2 regions of the Erwinia tasmaniensis Et1/99 genome follow, and region 1 is predicted to be linked to the other one. Evidence: riboswitches for the same ligand, from Rfam matches in the RefSeq annotation. Region 1 holds a riboswitch; the other holds the start of a gene.
What was found. Region 1 has a riboswitch for thiamine pyrophosphate ahead of thiD (bifunctional hydroxymethylpyrimidine kinase/phosphomethylpyrimidine kinase). Riboswitches for the same ligand answer to the same signal wherever they lie in the genome.
Positions count from the first base shown of each region.

Region 1 (8,743 bases):
CGTCCGGCGTACAGGCAGAGCCAGATAACGAAAAAGGCGCGCAGATATTGCCAGATAACGTGCAGAAAAGAACGCATGTCAACTCCAGAGCCTGTCGGGGGCGGCGACCCGGCCGCCGCCCCGCCATCATATGATGATTACTTAACCTGCTGTCCTGGCTGTGCGCCGCTGTCCGGGCTAAGCAGGAAGATATCCTTTCCGCCAGGCCCTGCGGCCATCACCATACCTTCTGAAAGACCGAAGCGCATTTTACGCGGAGCCAGATTGGCCACCATTACCGTCAGACGCCCCACCAGCAGCGCCGGATCGGGGTAGGCGGCGCGAATGCCCGAGAAGACATTACGTTTTTCGCCGCCGATATCCAGCGTCAGGCGCAGCAGCTTGTCAGAACCGTCGACCAGCTCGGCATTTTCGATCAGCGCAATGCGCATATCCACCTTGGCGAAGTCGTCAAAGCTGATGGTTTCCTGCAACGGATCGTCCGCCAGCGGGCCGGTCACGGCCGGTTGGGCGGCGGCGGTATCTTCCTTCGAGGCGGCAATCAGGCCGTTCACCTTGTCCATCTCAATGCGGTTGTACAACGCTTTAAACGCGGCGATATTGTGGTTCAGCAGCGGTTGCTCAATGCCGTCCCAGGTCAGCGGCTGATTGAGAAATGCTTCAGCGCGTTCGGCGAGGGATGGCATTACCGGCTTCAGCCAGGTCATCAGCACGCGGAACAGGTTGATACCCATTGAGCAGATAGCCTGCAGGTCAGCATCACGCCCTTCCTGTTTCGCCACCACCCATGGGGCCTGTTCGTCAACGTAGCGGTTAGCGGCATCGGCTAACGCCATGATTTCGCGAACCGCGCGGCTAAACTCGCGGCTGGACCAGGCCTGCGCGATGCTGGTAGAGGCATCAATAAAGGTCTGGTACAGCGCCGGATCGGCGAGTTCAGCGGACAGCTGGCCGGCAAAACGCTTGTTGATAAAACCGGCGTTGCGTGAAGCAAGGTTAACCACCTTGTTCACGATATCGGCATTGACGCGCTGCACGAAATCTTCCAGATTCAGGTCGATATCGTCGATGCGCGAAGAGAGCTTGGCGGCATAGTAGTAGCGCAGGCTATCGGCATCGAGATGCTGTAACCAGGTGCTGGCCTTAATAAAGGTGCCGCGTGATTTAGACATTTTCGCGCCGTTAACCGTGACGTAGCCATGCACAAACAGGTTAGTCGGCTTACGGAACTGGCTGCCCTCCAGCATGGCTGGCCAGAACAGGCTGTGGAAGTAGACGATATCTTTACCGATAAAGTGGTAAAGCTCGGCGTCAGAATCCTTCTGCCAGAAGGCATCAAAGTCGATATCACCGCGCTTGTCACACAGATTTTTAAAGGACCCCATATAGCCAATTGGCGCATCCAGCCAAACGTAGAAGTACTTACCCGGAGCGCCGGGGATCTCGAAACCGAAATAGGGCGCGTCGCGCGAGATATCCCACTGTTGCAGGCCGGAGTCGAACCACTCCTGCATTTTATTGGCTACCTGCTCCTGCAACGCGCCGGAACGGGTCCAGGCCTGGAGCATGGCGCTGAATTCCGGTAGGTCGAAGAAGAAGTGTTCAGAATCACGCAGCACCGGGGTGGCACCGGACACCACCGACTTTGGTTCAATCAGTTCGGTCGGGCTGTAGGTGGCCGAACAGACCTCACAATTATCCCCGTACTGGTCCGGTGATTTACAGTTCGGGCAGGTGCCTTTCACAAAACGGTCCGGCAGGAACATGCCTTTTTCCGGATCGTAGAGTTGAGAAATGGTGCGGTTCTTAATAAAACCGTTCTCTTTTAGTCGGGTATAGATGAGCTCCGACAGCTCACGGTTCTCTTCGCTGTGCGTAGAGTGGTAGTTGTCATAGCTGATATTAAAACCAGCAAAGTCGGTCTGATGCTCCTGACTCATGTCCGCAATCATCTGCTCTGGTGCCACCCCCATCTGCTGGGCTTTCAGCATGATCGGCGTACCGTGTGCGTCATCAGCACAGATGAAGTAAACCTGGTTGCCGCGCATTCGCTGGTAACGGACCCAAATATCTGCCTGGATATGCTCGAGCATGTGGCCGAGATGAATGGAGCCATTTGCGTACGGCAGGGCGCACGTTACCAATATTTTTTTCGCGACTTGAGTCATAGTAAGACTTAGCTCATACCTGTTAAAAAAGGGGTTTAGATGGTAACCGATTGCCTGACCCTGCGTAAACAAGGGGTTCAGCCAGCGGCGGATTTTTCCTTACGGCTACGTGAGAGTTAGCCAGATCTGGTATGCTTAACCACAGAGTCGCAGCCGAACAACCTGCGAGAGAAAGGAAATTCGATGATGTTATCCTCCCGGCAGCCCCACACACCCGAAGCGCTACGCGCTATCGTTATGAACGTGCTGGCCACATTTCAACACGCCAGCCTGCAGCATAATCTCACCACGCTGAAAGCCCTGCGCCACTGTGCGCTTATTGACCACCGTCTGCATATCGAACTGACGATGCCGTTTGTCTGGCAAGGCCCGTTCGAACAGTTGAAGGATACGGTCAGCGCCGAACTGCTGCGCCTGACGGGCGCGGCAGAGATTAGCTGGCGCTTAACGTTGAATGTGGCAACGCTACAGCGGGTAAAAAATCGCCCCGGCGTTAACGGAGTGAAAAATATTATTGCCGTCAGCTCCGGCAAGGGAGGAGTGGGCAAATCCACGACTGCGGTTAACCTGGCGCTGGCGCTGGCGGCGGAAGGGGCGAAGGTCGGCCTGCTGGATGCGGATATCTACGGCCCGTCGATCCCGGATATGCTGGGCACGGACGATCGGCGTCCGACCTCGCCGGACGGCACCCATATGGCACCGATTGTTGCACACGGGCTGGCGACGAACTCCATTGGCTATCTGGTAACGGAAGATAACGCCATGGTCTGGCGCGGCCCGATGGCCAGCAAAGCCCTGATGCAGTTACTGAATGAGACGTTATGGCCGGAGCTGGACTATCTGGTGCTGGATATGCCGCCGGGCACCGGAGATATCCAGCTGACGCTGGCGCAAAACGTGCCGGTGACCGGGGCGCTGGTGGTCACTACGCCACAGGACATTGCGCTGATTGATGCGCGCAAGGGCATCGTGATGTTTGAGAAGGTCAGCGTGCCGGTTCTGGGCGTGGTGGAGAATATGAGCATGCACATTTGCAGCCAGTGCGGTCACCATGAATCGATCTTCGGCAGCGGCGGTGCGGAAAAGCTGGCGCAGCAGTACCATACCCGGTTGCTGAGTCAGCTGCCGCTGCATATCAGCCTGCGCGAAGATCTGGATATCGGTGAGCCGACGGTCATTCGCCGCCCGGACAGCGAATTTACCCGGCTGTATCGGCAGCTGGCGATAAACGTTGCCGCCCAGCTTTACTGGCAGGGCGACGTTATCCCGGAAGATATTGCCTTCCGCGCGCTGTAAACTGCCCGGTCACGCGGCCGATGCTTTCGACCCGGCCGCTAAGCCAGGCGCACCAGGCGCTGTTGAAAACCGTCCACCATCGAGTAGTCGTAATCAATCTTCCCGGCGTCGAACAGCTGGTTGAGCAGGGTAAAATCGTTATCCGGCGTCACGTTGCAGCGATGGTTGAGCAGAACATCCTGAAGGGTAAACGTGCTATCGCCGCGAGCGATGCGTTGCAGATATTGAAGCATCTCCCAGGCGGTTTTACTGACCCCGGCCTGTTCATAAGGCGGTCTGTTCATCTTTAACGCTTCCTTCTTTTTGAATCAACTGACCATTAAAGCACATAGTGCATCAACAGATATTCGCCCTGCTCGCTCTGCCCCTGAGCCACAACGCGCCAGCCATGCTTTTTATAAAAACTTTGCGCGCGCAGATTCTCCGTCTGGCACTTAAGCGCGCCGGTTGAGGTAAAGCCGCTTTGTACCGCCTGTAGCAGCGCGCTGCCAGCGCCGCTGCCCTGATGATTGGGGTCGATAAACAGGCTGTGCAGGAAATTATCCCTATCCAGCACGGCGGCAAAACCGATGCGATGGCCATCTTCTTCTGCCACCAGCACCTTCTCACCGAGCGTGACGCGATCAAAGTCCTCCAGCTGCCACTCGCTATCGTCGCGCCATGTCCAGCTGCTCTTGCGGGCAGCGAGAAAAAGCGTGCGTAAAAATGGACGATCGTCTTCAGTAAAAGGGCGAATTTTCAAAGCGGTACTCCTGTCAACAACACGCCGTACGGCAACGCTGCGAAGTTTATCGCAAAAATGCCGCAGCTGATGAAGAAAAAAGCATGCGGTTTTGTGCGGGTTGAGTTCAGTTTAGCGTAGCAGAGGCAGAGCGGGCGTGGGGAAGGGCTATCATTGTCGGTATTTGACTCCGGGTGGAGAGAGGATAGTTATCACTTAATGTGGAGGGCAAGACTGGCTGAGTATTTAAAGATGTCACAATATTTGCTGCTGCGGTGACGGTGCACTCCGTTTTGACTAAAGCGAGCGGGTTTCCCCGCTCTGGCATTACTGACGTTCTTTATTCGCCTGAGAGAGAACAGAACCAGCCAGTTTTTTAGTCAATTCGTCAGAATTTGGGTCATGAAGCGCAGCCGATGCTTTGTGTTCCATCGCGCCACTTGTCTGGTTGGCAGAACCTGACTGTGACAGTGCAGAACCCGCCAACGCCTTTTGTAAATCTGACGCATTAGGGTCGTGCAGCGTTTTTGCAGCCACTGAAGCCAGCGGACCACTCGTTTTTTTTGCGTTATGGCTCATGATAAAATCCTTTTCAGAGGGGGATGAAATGATATATCCGGTAAATTCTATTACATTAAATCTGACGTCCGTATGCCGTGATTATGCTAATTATTTAATTAAGTAATGACAATGTGCTTTAATGTCGAATATATATCTACTTGCAGTGGATATATCTGGGAATATTCACTTTTGCGATCGGTTGTCGGAAAGAGAATTTGCTTAACTCACCCTCGTGATGAATACGGATTCATTATTACAATCATGGGCACATCGGTTAATAACGGGCAAAAAATCATTTCCAACAACGATTTCAGGCGACTGCATAGATCTTATCGTAGAGACAGATCTCTTTAGTCATTCTGCCCCTTTCCGGTACCAGGCCATATTTCCCTTTGGAATAAAACCCCGGCTGGGGTAAGCGGTTTTTTTTTGTCAGAGGCCTGTCCTTGTGGTTCACAAGCCGAAGCGCAGGGGGGTTGTGTCTTTGACTTCCCACAGGCATTATCCGGACAGGAGATGAACGGGACGTTAATCTCAAGTAGCTAATTTCGATTTTAAATGACTCGGGGTGCCAGACCTTAAGGTATGGCTGAGAAATACCCGTCGAACCTGAACTGGATAATGCCAGCGTAGGGAAGTCAGATGCCTGAACGGCATTGCCTTCTTGATCGCCGGTTGGGAGCTAAAATGATCCAACCTCAAGCCCTTAGCCACGTTGAAGTGGCCCACGCCATCACCTTTTTTCACCCGCATTTCCCGGCGATGCTCATCGCCGCTGAAAAAGCGGAGGCGCCGGTATGAAACGCATCAACGCCATGACCATCGCCGGCACTGACCCAAGCGGCGGAGCCGGTATTCAGGCCGATCTGAAAGCCTTCTCAGCGTTAAAAGCCTACGGCACCAGTGTGATAACCGCACTGGTGGCACAAAACACCACCGGCGTACAGTCCGTCATGCGCGTTGACGCGGATTTCGTTGCGGCGCAGCTGGATTCCGTGCTGTCTGACGTGCGTATCGACACGATTAAAATTGGCATGCTGGCGGACAGTGATATCGTTGAGGTGGTGGCGCAGCGGTTGAAAAATGCCGGCGTGCCCTGGGTGGTGTTGGATACGGTGATGCTGGCGAAAAGCGGCGATGCGCTGCTTGCTCCCGGTGCCGTTGCCGCGCTGCGCACGCTTCTGCTGCCGCAGGTTTCCCTGATAACGCCGAATTTGCCGGAAGCGGCTGCGCTACTCGATTGCGCCCCGGCAGGTGATGAAGCGGCCATGCGCGAACAGGGCAGGGCGCTGCTGGCGCTGGGATGCCGTGCTGTACTGATGAAGGGGGGCCATCTAAGCCAGTCGGAAAGCCCGGACTGGCTGTTTACGGCCGAGGGTGAGCAGCGCTTTACCGCGGCCCGCATCGCCACGCGCAATACGCACGGCACCGGCTGTACGCTGTCGGCGGCGCTGGCGGCGCTGCGTCCGCGTTACGCTAACTGGGCTGACACCGTGCAGGCAGCGAAACAGTGGTTGCAGGGCGCGCTGGCGCAGGCGGATACGCTGGAGGTCGGCCACGGGCAGGGACCGGTTCATCATTTCCACCAATGGTGGTAGATCGCCCGTCGGATAAGACGTAAGACTTATCCGGCGGGTCGCTGGTTATGACAGAAGTTCGCAGGAGGGCGGCAGGCGGCACTCCAGCGCGTCCGGCAGCACCTCAATATGGAATTCGGTGCCGCTCAGCGGTTCGCCGTCGAGATTAAAGGTCATCTCATGCGGCGCGCGGATGGTTAGCCACGGCAAAGAGGCGGTAACCAGGTTCGGGTTTTTGTCCTCTGCGCTGGTCAGTTTGTGCATCAGCGTTGGCAGCAGATCCTGTGAGGGGGCGATACTTAACTCCAGTTTACCGTCGTTGATCAGCGCGGTAGGGCACAGAAGCTGGCCGCCTCCGGCCTGGCGGCCGTTACCAATGCCGATCACCAGCGCATCTCCCTGCCAGGAGAAATCAGGGCCTTCCAGCGTACAGCTGTCGGCTTTCAGGGTATCCATGCGCGTCAGGCCGTGAATAAGGTAGGAGATGCCACCGAGAGCCGATTTCAGTTTTTCCGGCGTTTCGCTGGTGATACGCGTGCCGAAACCGCCGGTGGCCATGTTGATAAAGTAGCGATCCTGATTAACCCTGGCGAGGTCAATCGGCGCTGCTTTGCCAAGTATCGCCAGGCGCAGGGCGTTTTCCATTTCCATTGGAATGCCGGCGCTGCTGGCAAAATCGTTGGCGGTACCCAGCGGTACCAGTCCCAGCACCGGACGCTGCGTGGGCTCGATCCCTGCCAGCGCGGTGGCAACCTCATTAATGGTGCCATCGCCACCGGCTGCAATCACCGTGGCGGCGTTCAGCTTTACCGCCTCGTGAACGTAGCGCTCGCCATCGCCATATTCCCACGTCACGCGGACTTCCAGCTGAAAACCCTCTTCGCGCAGAGTTGAAATTGCCTGGCGCAGTTCTTCATTACCGGCATTCTTGCCGTTTAAAATCGCCAGAGTCACTGAATGTGTTTCCATTTTTTTTCCCTGAAGGCAATCACAGTTTGCATCAATCTATAGCATAACTTGCCGAAGATGAGTAACCCAGGGGAAGAAAGTGGAAACTTTTCTTAAAAAGGGCGATAGGACAACGGTTTTCTGGCAAGCACGACGGGTTATCAGTTTGTATAACAGAATAATATTTCTGACAGGGAGCGGGTAGCGCGGCGGGATCGAGAATGTTGCCTCAAAAAAAAGAAGCGACCCGCAGGGAGGAGCCATGTGGGTCGAATAGGTAAAAACCATTATTCATCCTTCATGTCTTTGCCGACACGGATCAGAACAGATGGTGATGCTATTTGGATTTTAATTGTTAGGAGCCCGTGGATATTGGCAGTAAACGAGGCCGGTTACTGTGATCGCATTCTAAAATTAATCACCTTATGAAACTTTTTTTTCCGTTCCCGTTGCGTAAGGCTGGCGTGTATCGCTTCCAGAAAGGTTACGCATTAAGAGCGCCCAGCGTAAATCAACCTCTTCCGGGAGCGGCAGCCAGACCAGATGACCGTTTCCCGGCGCCACTTCCGTCTGCTGCGCTTTGCCGTTCTCCATTCGGGTCAGGACAAAATTGATATTCCCAGCCGGCGTCATTAATTCCAGGCTGTCGCCAACGCTAAATTTATTTTTTACGTCCACCTGTGCCAACGGGCCACGGCGCAGGCCGGTGAACTCTCCGACAAACTGCTGGCGTTCAGAAACGGAATAGCCGGCATCGTAGCTCTGATAGCTGTCATGGGTATGACGGCGCAGGAAGCCTTCGGTGTAGCCACGGTGCGCCAGCCCTTCCAGCGTGGTTAACAGTCCGGAATCAAACGGTTTTCCTGCGGCGGCGTCGTCGATGGCGCGGCGATAAACCTGGGCGGTGCGCGCACAGTAATAGTAAGACTTTGTCCGACCTTCAATTTTCAGAGAATGAATGCCCATCTGCGTCAGGCGCTCCACGTGGGCAACGGCGCGCAGATCCTTTGAGTTCATGATATAGGTGCCGTGCTGGTCTTCGTGAGCGGTCATATATTCGCCTGGCCGCAGCGCTTCCTCGATCATAAAGACTTTATCGGTGGGTTGACCCACGCCGAGAGTGGGTTCAACCTGCTGCACAGCGTCAGGCTGCTGGCGGTGTACGATATTGCCGATCTCGTCCTCCCTGCCTTCCTGCACGTTATATTCCCAGCGGCAGGCGTTTGTGCAGGTGCCCTGATTGGGATCGCGCCTGTTGATATAGCCGGAAAGCAGGCAGCGGCCGGAATATGCCATACACAGCGCGCCGTGGACAAAAATCTCCAGCTCCATCTCCGGCACCTGCTGGCGTATTTCAGCAATCTCATCCAGCGACAGCTCTCGTGACAGGATCACCCGGCTCAGCCCCATCTGCTGCCAGAACGTCACCGTAGCCCAGTTAACCGCATTAGCCTGAACCGACAGATGGATCG
Region 1 covers NC_010694.1:1,461,523-1,470,265, forward strand. Annotated here, with positions in the region: gene ETA_RS07575 (murein hydrolase regulator LrgA) at 1-77, opposite strand, end outside; gene metG (methionine--tRNA ligase) at 138-2,219, opposite strand; gene apbC (iron-sulfur cluster carrier protein ApbC) at 2,352-3,464, shown strand; gene ETA_RS07590 (hypothetical protein) at 3,503-3,748, opposite strand; gene ETA_RS07595 (GNAT family N-acetyltransferase) at 3,784-4,206, opposite strand; gene ETA_RS07600 (hypothetical protein) at 4,513-4,764, opposite strand; TPP riboswitch at 5,301-5,399, shown strand; gene thiD (bifunctional hydroxymethylpyrimidine kinase/phosphomethylpyrimidine kinase) at 5,544-6,344, shown strand; gene yegS (lipid kinase YegS) at 6,390-7,292, opposite strand; gene trhP (prephenate-dependent tRNA uridine(34) hydroxylase TrhP) at 7,695-8,743, opposite strand, start outside.

Region 2 (8,743 bases), 1.3 Mb from region 1:
TGGACGCATTCCGCAGCGCCGGGCTGAAGATCTTCGGCCCAACCCAGGCAGCCGCGCAACTGGAAGGGTCTAAAGCCTTTACCAAAGACTTCCTCGCCCGTCATCAGATCCCAACGGCTGAATATCAGAATTTCACCGAGGTTGAGCCGGCTCTTGCCTACGTTCGTGAGAAAGGCGCACCGATTGTGATTAAGGCCGATGGCCTGGCCGCCGGTAAAGGGGTGATCGTCGCCATGACGCAGCAGGAAGCGGAAGACGCCATCGAGGATATGCTGGCAGGTAACGCCTTCGGCGATGCGGGCCACCGCATCGTGGTGGAAGAGTTCCTTGACGGCGAAGAGGCCAGCTTTATTGTCATGGTGGATGGCGAAAACGTGCTGCCAATGGCCACCAGCCAGGATCATAAGCGCGTGGGCGATGGCGATACCGGCCCGAACACCGGCGGGATGGGAGCCTACTCCCCGGCACCGGTGGTCACTGACGAAATCCATCAGCGGGTCATGGACGAAGTCATCTGGCCAACCGTGCGCGGTATGGCTGACGAAGGCAATGTCTATACCGGGTTCCTGTACGCCGGTTTGATGATCGATAAACGCGGTCAGCCAAAGGTGATCGAATTTAACTGCCGCTTCGGCGATCCGGAAACCCAGCCGATCATGCTGCGTCTGCAGTCCGATCTGGTCGATCTCTGTCTGGCCGCCGTAGACGGCAAATTGGATCAGAAAGACTCCGTCTGGGATCCGCGTCCTGCACTGGGCGTGGTACTGGCAGCCGGTGGCTATCCGGGAGACTACGTTAACGGCGAACAGATCCACGGCCTGCCTGTAGAAGAAGTGGCAGACGGGAAAGTGTTTCACGCGGGCACCGCGCTTGAGGGCGATCGGGTCGTGACCAACGGCGGCCGCGTGCTGTGCGTCACGGCGCTGGGTGAAAACGTTGCCGCAGCACAGCAGCGCGCTTACCAGCTGACCAAGCCGATTTCATGGAATGGCAGCTTCTGCCGCTCCGATATCGGCTATCGCGCCATTAATCGTCAGTAGCAGTACGGGCGAGCCCGTGTTGTTGCATTAAAGGGGCTGGCACAGGGGCGATCTTCGATCGCCCTTTTTTACGCTCAAAAATCATCTTCTTTTGGCGCGCTTTGGCACAGGCTGGTAGCGCTGATCGTCAGCAGCTCCGTGCCGGCGGGTGCCTCCAGCCACGCGATGTCAGGTAGGCCAGGTACGTCGCGCTGCTGGCGGGCGATATGCCCCAGCTCTGTGCTTTCCAGTTCGGGCCGCACCCGCACCCCCTGGCAATTGATAACTGAACCATCCGGCTGCCATGTGCCCTGTTTGAGTAAAACGCGCCCCGACAGCAGGTCATCGCTTATTTGCAGCATACGCTGACCATCAAACTGATACAGCGCAACCGCATCAGCCGAGAGCGCTTCGCGCTTTCCAGCAAGCTGGCGCTGCATAAAGCTGACATGACCCTCACGATCGAAACGTAGCGTCACATTATCAGGCTGACCTCCGCTCACATGACGCTCTATCGAGATCAGTTTCCCCTGTTGCCAGAGGTAGTCGCTGGTTTCCATCGCGGCACCGTTGAATGGCGTATAGGCGGTCATCAGGCGCACCTGCTGCTGCTGATTTTTACGCCAGATGCGCACGGCACCGCGATCGGCAAGATATCCGCTGGCAGTAAAGTCTGGGAGATCGGGATGCGAACCGCAGCCTGCTAACAGCATCAGCATGGCAAGGGGGATGTATCGGGTAAAAACGATTGGTTTCATCAGGATAGAAGTATCACAGCATCGTCGCCTCACGTCAGCGGCAGCCGTACCGGAGTCCATGGGAGCGAGGGTAAGAAAAATGAGCGAAACAAAGGGGGCAAAAGCGCCCCCTTGTTTAAACTTTTTTCACCGTCAGACGATTACTTAACAGCGTCTTTCAGAGCTTTACCAGATACGAATGCCGGCACGTTTGCAGCAGCAATTTTGATTTCTTTGCCAGTCTGTGGGTTGCGGCCAGTACGCTCAGCACGGTGATTAACTTTAAAAGTACCAAAACCAACCAGTTGTACAGCATCACCTTCTTTCAGAGACTCAGTAATCGCTGCCAGGGTGGATTCCAGTGCAGCTTTAGCCTGGGTCTTAGACAGGTCCGCTTTGTCCGCAATTACATCAATCAGTTGAGTCTTGTTCATAAGTTATCCTTACAGTGTAGTTATCGCTTGCTAAGCATCGAGTGCGAGGGAAAAACCAGATTCTGGCACTCTCCTGCATACACGCACCGATAGCAACATTTTTCAGCCCCACAAATGTAGACCAGACAGGGGGCGGATGTGAAGCCCAAAGGCGCTACAAATCAGACTTGAAGTCACGTTTTATCGTCTTACTGCTGAAAATTTATACCGATGTTACTTATCCCTGATTCTCGCAGGTCGGATCGCAGCCCCTTTATCAATTCTATATCACGCTCTTCACAGGCAGCGAGAAGCCGGAATATTTCCCATTGGATGTCCCATTCCTCTTCTACGGCGGGGTTGACCTTGAGCTCTTCTTCGGTCATTTCGCGACCGGCCTGGGTCATTTCCAGCATGGCAACGGTGGTGATCGACGCCTCACTAACGGCAATGGCGTGCGTCAAGGTTTCACCACTGAGGCGCGAGTGCAGCAGTTCGCTCAGCGCCACACAGGCATCAATCGCCGGGTAAACGCCGTACAGGTCGTAATCCTCTGCGGAGGGGATCGCCTCCTCCAGCTTCTCCAGCTGACTGTCGAAGTTCACCTTCGCATCTTTCACCACCAGCGTTTCCCACAGAAGGTCAAGAATACGGCGATACAGCTGGCCGTCGCCAAAACCCGTTTGCTGGCAAAATTCGCGATAATTGGGGGCCATACGTTCACACAGGCAGGCCATAAAAGTAACGTGCTGCCAGCTTTCGAGCTTTTCCAGCCGTAAATGAATCGGATTACGTAACATATCGGGATCTCAGAATGAATGCACTTGCCGCAGTGTACCTGAAAAGCCTCGAGGCAGCACGGTAGCTAACCGCGCAATAGCGGGTCAGAAGCCGGACGTCGTGAGGCGACCGCATCTGCCCAGCGCGTGGGTTCCGGCAAACGATAGCCAAGCAGGCATTTTTGCACCCAGTCCAGCGCCGTCGCCTGACTCACCCGGTGGCCTGGGGAGATAAACAGGGGATTGCAGCGTGCCTTGCTGCGCAATACCCATCCCAGCTGCCGATCCTTATCCATCAGAGGCTGACAGCTACCTGGAGCCGCATCGGGCGGCGTGAACTGACCACATAAGCGCTTCTTGGCCACGCCGATAGTCGGCACATCCACCAGCAGGCCGAAGTGGCTGGCAACGCCAAGACGGCGCGGGTGGGCGATACCATGACCATCCACCAGCAGCAGGTCAGGACGCTGCGCCAGCTGGCACCACGCGGTTTCAAGCGCGGGCATTTCGCGAAATGACAGAAACCCCGGGATATAGGGCATGGCGGTGGCAATACGCGCCACCTGATGTTCGATAAGTTGTAAGGAGGGGTACTCAAGGACGACCAGCGCGGCGCGCGTGACCTCGCCCCCCTGTTCGAACCCGACGTCGGCACCGCCGATAAAACGCGGCGGCATAATATCGAAATCATCCTGGGTCACAACCTCGGCGGCGCGCTGCCTCTGCTGGTCGCGTAATGCGGCAAGATCCATAGCGTCCCCTTAACTATTTTTATCCCAGGAGGCGTTACCCGAGATGGTAAGGACGTGAAAGCCTGTGCACCGCTTCAACAAATGCCCCCGCATGCTCTGGCGGCACATCCTGATGAATACCGTGGCCAAGGTTAAAGACATGCCCGTTGCCATGGCCATAGCCTTCAAGGATACCGGCGACCTCCTGCTCGATACGTGCAGGAGAAGCGTACAGCATGGACGGGTCCATATTGCCCTGCAATGCGACCCGGTCACCTACTCGACGGCGCGCGTCGGCGAGATCCGTGGTCCAGTCAAGCCCCAGCGCATCGCAGCCGGTGGCGGCCATTGCTTCCAGCCACTGCCCGCCGCCTTTGGTAAACAGCGTAACGGGCACACGGCGCCCATCGTTTTCACGCAGCAGGCCATCGACGATTTTATGCATGTAGTTAAGCGAGAATTCTAGGTAATCACGCCCGGTCAGCACGCCGCCCCAGGTATCAAAAATCATTACCGACTGTGCCCCGGCGCGGATTTGTGCGTTCAGGTAGAGCGTCACGCTGTCGGCCAGCTTATCCAGCATGAGATGCAGGGTTTGTGGTTCGGCGTACATCATCTTTTTCAGTTTGGTAAAGGCTTTGCTGCTGCCGCCTTCAACCATATAGGTTGCCAACGTCCACGGGCTGCCGGAGAAGCCGATCAGCGGCACTTCGCCGTTGAGGTTTTTACGGATGGTGCGCACCGCATTCATCACGTAGCCCAGCTCCTGCTCAGGATCGGGGATCGGCAGCTTTTCGACATCGGCACGGCAGGTGACAGGGGAGGAGAAGCGCGGGCCTTCACCCGTTTCGAAATAGAGCCCCAGCCCCATCGCATCGGGGATGGTCAGAATATCGGAGAACAGGATCGCCGCATCCAGCGCGTAGCGCCGTAGCGGTTGCAGCGTGACTTCACAGGCCAGTTCCGCATTTTTGCACAGCGACATAAAGTCACCGGCAACGGCGCGGGTGGCTTTGTATTCCGGCAGATAACGCCCGGCCTGGCGCATCATCCATACCGGTGTAACATCAACTGGCTGACGCAGCAGGGCGCGCAGATAACGATCGTTCTTCAGTTCACTCATCACAGGACTCTCTCTCCAATCAGGCCGGTAGTGTAACATTCATTGGAATTTGCGGTGGTTCAGCGCTTAAAAAAATGCCTGCCGTGTAACAGCCCATAGCCGTACCGTTACGCTGTTACATCGTGTTATCTGACCGCACACATTCGTCATTAAGAATGGAAAACCGACTAAAAAATCATGCATTTGTCTCTACTAACGTTCGCCGTTTTCCTCTTGCGCACGGCATAGCGCCACCGTATCTTCAATAAGGCGGCGTGCAACCGTACCGGCAGGCGGCAATAGCGGTAAGGCATCGTAGCGATACCAGCCGGCATCGATCAGCTCTTTCCGATCGATACTGATTTCGCCATCGTCATAGTCGGCCATAAACGCCACCATCAGCGACTGGGGAAAAGGCCAGGGCTGGGAGGTCACATAACGCAGGTTTTTAACTTTAATGCTGCTCTCCTCCATCACCTCGCGCGCCACGGTCTGCTCCAGGGTTTCACCCACTTCGACAAAGCCGGCGAGCACGGTATAGATCCCGTTACGATGGCGTGTGTGCTGCGCCAGCAGGATCTCCGCCCCCCGGCGAATCGCGACGATAATGCAGGGAGCAATTTGCGGATAGTAACGCTGGCGGCAGTGATGACATAAGCAGGCCCATTCCGTTCTGCTGTTGTGCATTTTATGCCCACAGTAGCCGCACCACTGGTGTGAGCGGAAAAACTCCGCCAGCTGGATACCGCGTCCGGCAAGGCGAAAAAGAGCGCTATCCCGATCGAGCAGCTGACGTAAAGATCCCATGTCATCAGGGCGCGATCCACGGATCAACCACACCGCTTCCCCCTGCCACTCGCCAATGCGCGATCCTGACGATCCCGCCAGTCCCAGCGAGGCGGCGTCACCATGCGGCAGCTCCCCTGCGGGCAACCAAATTTTATGTTCCTCGCTGACAACCCACCAGCCAGCGTCTATGCTTACGATTTCACGTTCCATAATTTGCTCATTATCCTCAGCTTAAAACTGGATTGAGGTCAGGGGTGAAAATAATATTCACGGAGTTATACATGCTTAACCAGTTAGACGTCCTCACCGCGCGCGTTGGCGGATGCAGTGACCTGGTAGACTTTTGTCTTCGTTCCCGCAGGCAGCTACTGGTTACGTATTATCAAATGGCTGGCATAAAGCCTAACAAGGAATCCTCCACCCCGCTTGATGAAAAAGCACTGGACGCCTTCTGCCAGAATCTGGTGGATTACCTTTCCAAAGGACATTTCACCCTGTATGAGCGCTTCATTCAGGAGCTGGAAGGGACTGAGCTGCTGGCAGCGGCGGCGCTGATTTATCCCTCTTTACAGGAAAATACCGCGCAGATTATGCAGCTGTACGATACGCATTTTGAGGCAGCCATCGACCATAATAGCGATCGCGGCTTTCAGCAGGCGCTCTCCGTGGTCGGTGAAGCCCTTGAGTCGCGCTTCACGCTTGAGGATAAATTTATTCAGCTGGCGCTAAAAAAAAATGCCGGGGTACAGCCCGCGGCTAACGATGCCTCCCTCGCCCGTCCGGCCTGAAGGATGAATTGACGGCGAATACCTTGTAGTTTTCAGAAAGCCCCTTTATGCTGAATGGGGTTAAGGTGAGCTTCCTTCACTTAATTTCAAGATTGAGGTTTCTGGCGTCGTAGCCAGGAAATCAGTCAATATCTTGTCGGAGTGCCCTTCGGGGCTGAGACCGTTAATTCGGGATCCGCGGAACCTGATCAGGTTAGTACCTGCGAAGGGAACAAGAGTAAATCAGTGTTGACGATGAAACATGCCGTTTTCGCATATCGTTTTCATTACTCCCGCCTCCAGGCAAGCCAATTTCCGCACCATTATCAGGAAGTTGCTATGTCTATCGTTGAAAAAAAAACCACCCGCCGTGAGCAACGCGCCCAGGCGCAGCAGTTTATCGACTCGTTGCAGGGCAGCGCTTTTCCCAATTCAAAACGTATTTGGCTGACCGGCTCACAGCCGGATATTCGCGTGCCGATGCGTGAAATCCAGCTTAGCCCTACCGTGACGGGCGGCAGCAAAGAGAACCCAACGCGGGTCGACAATGAGCCGGTGCCGGTCTATGACACCGCGGGCCCCTATGGTGACCCGGAGGCAATCATTGATGTTCATGCCGGGCTGGCCAAACTGCGCCATGACTGGATCGCTAATCGCGGCGATACGCAACAGATCGATGAACTTAGCTCGTCCTACACCCAGGAACGCCTGGCCGATGAAGGGCTGGACCATCTGCGTTTCGACAATCTGCCGCGTCCACGACGCGCGCGTGCCGGCCACTGCGTGACCCAAATGCACTATGCACGCCTTGGCGTGATCACGCCGGAAATGGAATTTATTGCCATCCGCGAGAATATGGGGCGCGAACGTATTCGCGGTGAGGTCCTGCTACAGCAGCATCCGGGTAACAGCTTTGGTGCCAGCCTGCCGCAAAACATCACTCCTGAATTTGTCCGCCAGGAAGTCGCCGCAGGGCGTGCCATTATTCCCGCCAATATCAACCACCCGGAATCAGAGCCGATGATTATTGGCCGTAATTTCCTGGTGAAAATTAATGCCAATATCGGTAACTCGGCGGTCAGTTCCTCTATCGAAGAGGAGGTTGAGAAGCTGGTCTGGTCGGCGCGCTGGGGTGCGGATACGGTAATGGACCTGTCTACCGGGCGTTACATTCATGAAACCCGCGAGTGGATACTGCGTAACAGCCCGGTTCCCATTGGTACGGTGCCAATCTATCAGGCGCTGGAAAAAGTCAACGGCGTGGCGGAAGACCTCAACTGGGAAATCTTCCGCGATACCCTGCTGGAACAGGCTGAACAGGGCGTCGACTACTTCACCATCCATGCCGGCGTGCTGCTGCGCTATGTGCCGATGACCGCTAAACGTCTGACCGGCATCGTGTCACGCGGCGGATCGATTATGGCGAAATGGTGCCTGTCACATCATCAGGAGAGTTTTCTCTATCTGCATTTCCGTGAAATCTGCGAAATCTGCGCCGCTTATGATGTCTCCCTGTCGCTCGGTGACGGCCTGCGCCCCGGCTCGATTCAGGATGCCAACGATGAGGCCCAGTTCGCCGAGCTGCGTACCTTGGGTGAACTGACCAAAATCGCCTGGGAATACGATGTGCAGGTGATGATTGAAGGCCCGGGCCATGTGCCGATGCAGATGATCCGCACCAACATGACCGAACAGCTGGAACACTGCCACGAAGCGCCTTTCTATACGCTCGGCCCGCTGACCACCGATATCGCCCCGGGTTACGATCACTTCACCTCCGGCATTGGGGCCGCGATGATTGGCTGGTTTGGCTGCGCCATGCTGTGCTACGTGACGCCTAAGGAACACCTTGGTCTGCCGAACAAAGAGGACGTCAAACAGGGGCTGATCACCTATAAAATCGCGGCGCACGCCGCCGACCTGGCTAAGGGTCATCCCGGCGCACAGATCCGCGATAACGCCATGTCAAAAGCGCGTTTTGAATTCCGTTGGGAAGATCAGTTTAACCTTGCGCTCGATCCGCATACCGCCCGCGCCTATCACGATGAAACCCTGCCACAGGAGTCCGGCAAAGTGGCGCACTTCTGTTCAATGTGCGGGCCGAAGTTCTGTTCCATGAAAATTACCCAGGAAGTGCGGGAATACGCGGCACGACAGGAAGCGGAAGCCAGGCCCGTCGAGATTGGCATGGCACAAATGTCGCATGAATTTCGTCACCGGGGAGGCGAGCTTTATCATCGCGCGGATAGCCTGATGACGGAGGAAAAAGAGTGAGCCGTGGCGCATTCCCAACCACCGCAGCGCGCCTGGGGCTTTATCCGGTCGTGGACAGCGTGGAATGGATAGCCCGCCTGCTGGACGCGGGCGTTCGCACCATTCAGCTGCGTATCAAGGACCGGACAGAGC
Region 2 covers NC_010694.1:200,040-208,782, reverse strand. Annotated here, with positions in the region: gene purD (phosphoribosylamine--glycine ligase) at 1-1,040, shown strand, start outside; gene ETA_RS01910 (DUF1481 domain-containing protein) at 1,115-1,777, opposite strand; gene hupA (nucleoid-associated protein HU-alpha) at 1,918-2,190, opposite strand; gene ETA_RS01900 (YjaG family protein) at 2,379-2,969, opposite strand; gene nfi (deoxyribonuclease V) at 3,035-3,700, opposite strand; gene hemE (uroporphyrinogen decarboxylase) at 3,735-4,802, opposite strand; gene nudC (NAD(+) diphosphatase) at 4,995-5,780, opposite strand; gene ETA_RS01880 (Rsd/AlgQ family anti-sigma factor) at 5,852-6,358, shown strand; TPP riboswitch at 6,486-6,586, shown strand; gene thiC (phosphomethylpyrimidine synthase ThiC) at 6,677-8,611, shown strand; gene thiE (thiamine phosphate synthase) at 8,608-8,743, shown strand, end outside.
Region 2: another riboswitch for thiamine pyrophosphate. It lies ahead of thiC (phosphomethylpyrimidine synthase ThiC); the one in region 1 lies ahead of thiD (bifunctional hydroxymethylpyrimidine kinase/phosphomethylpyrimidine kinase).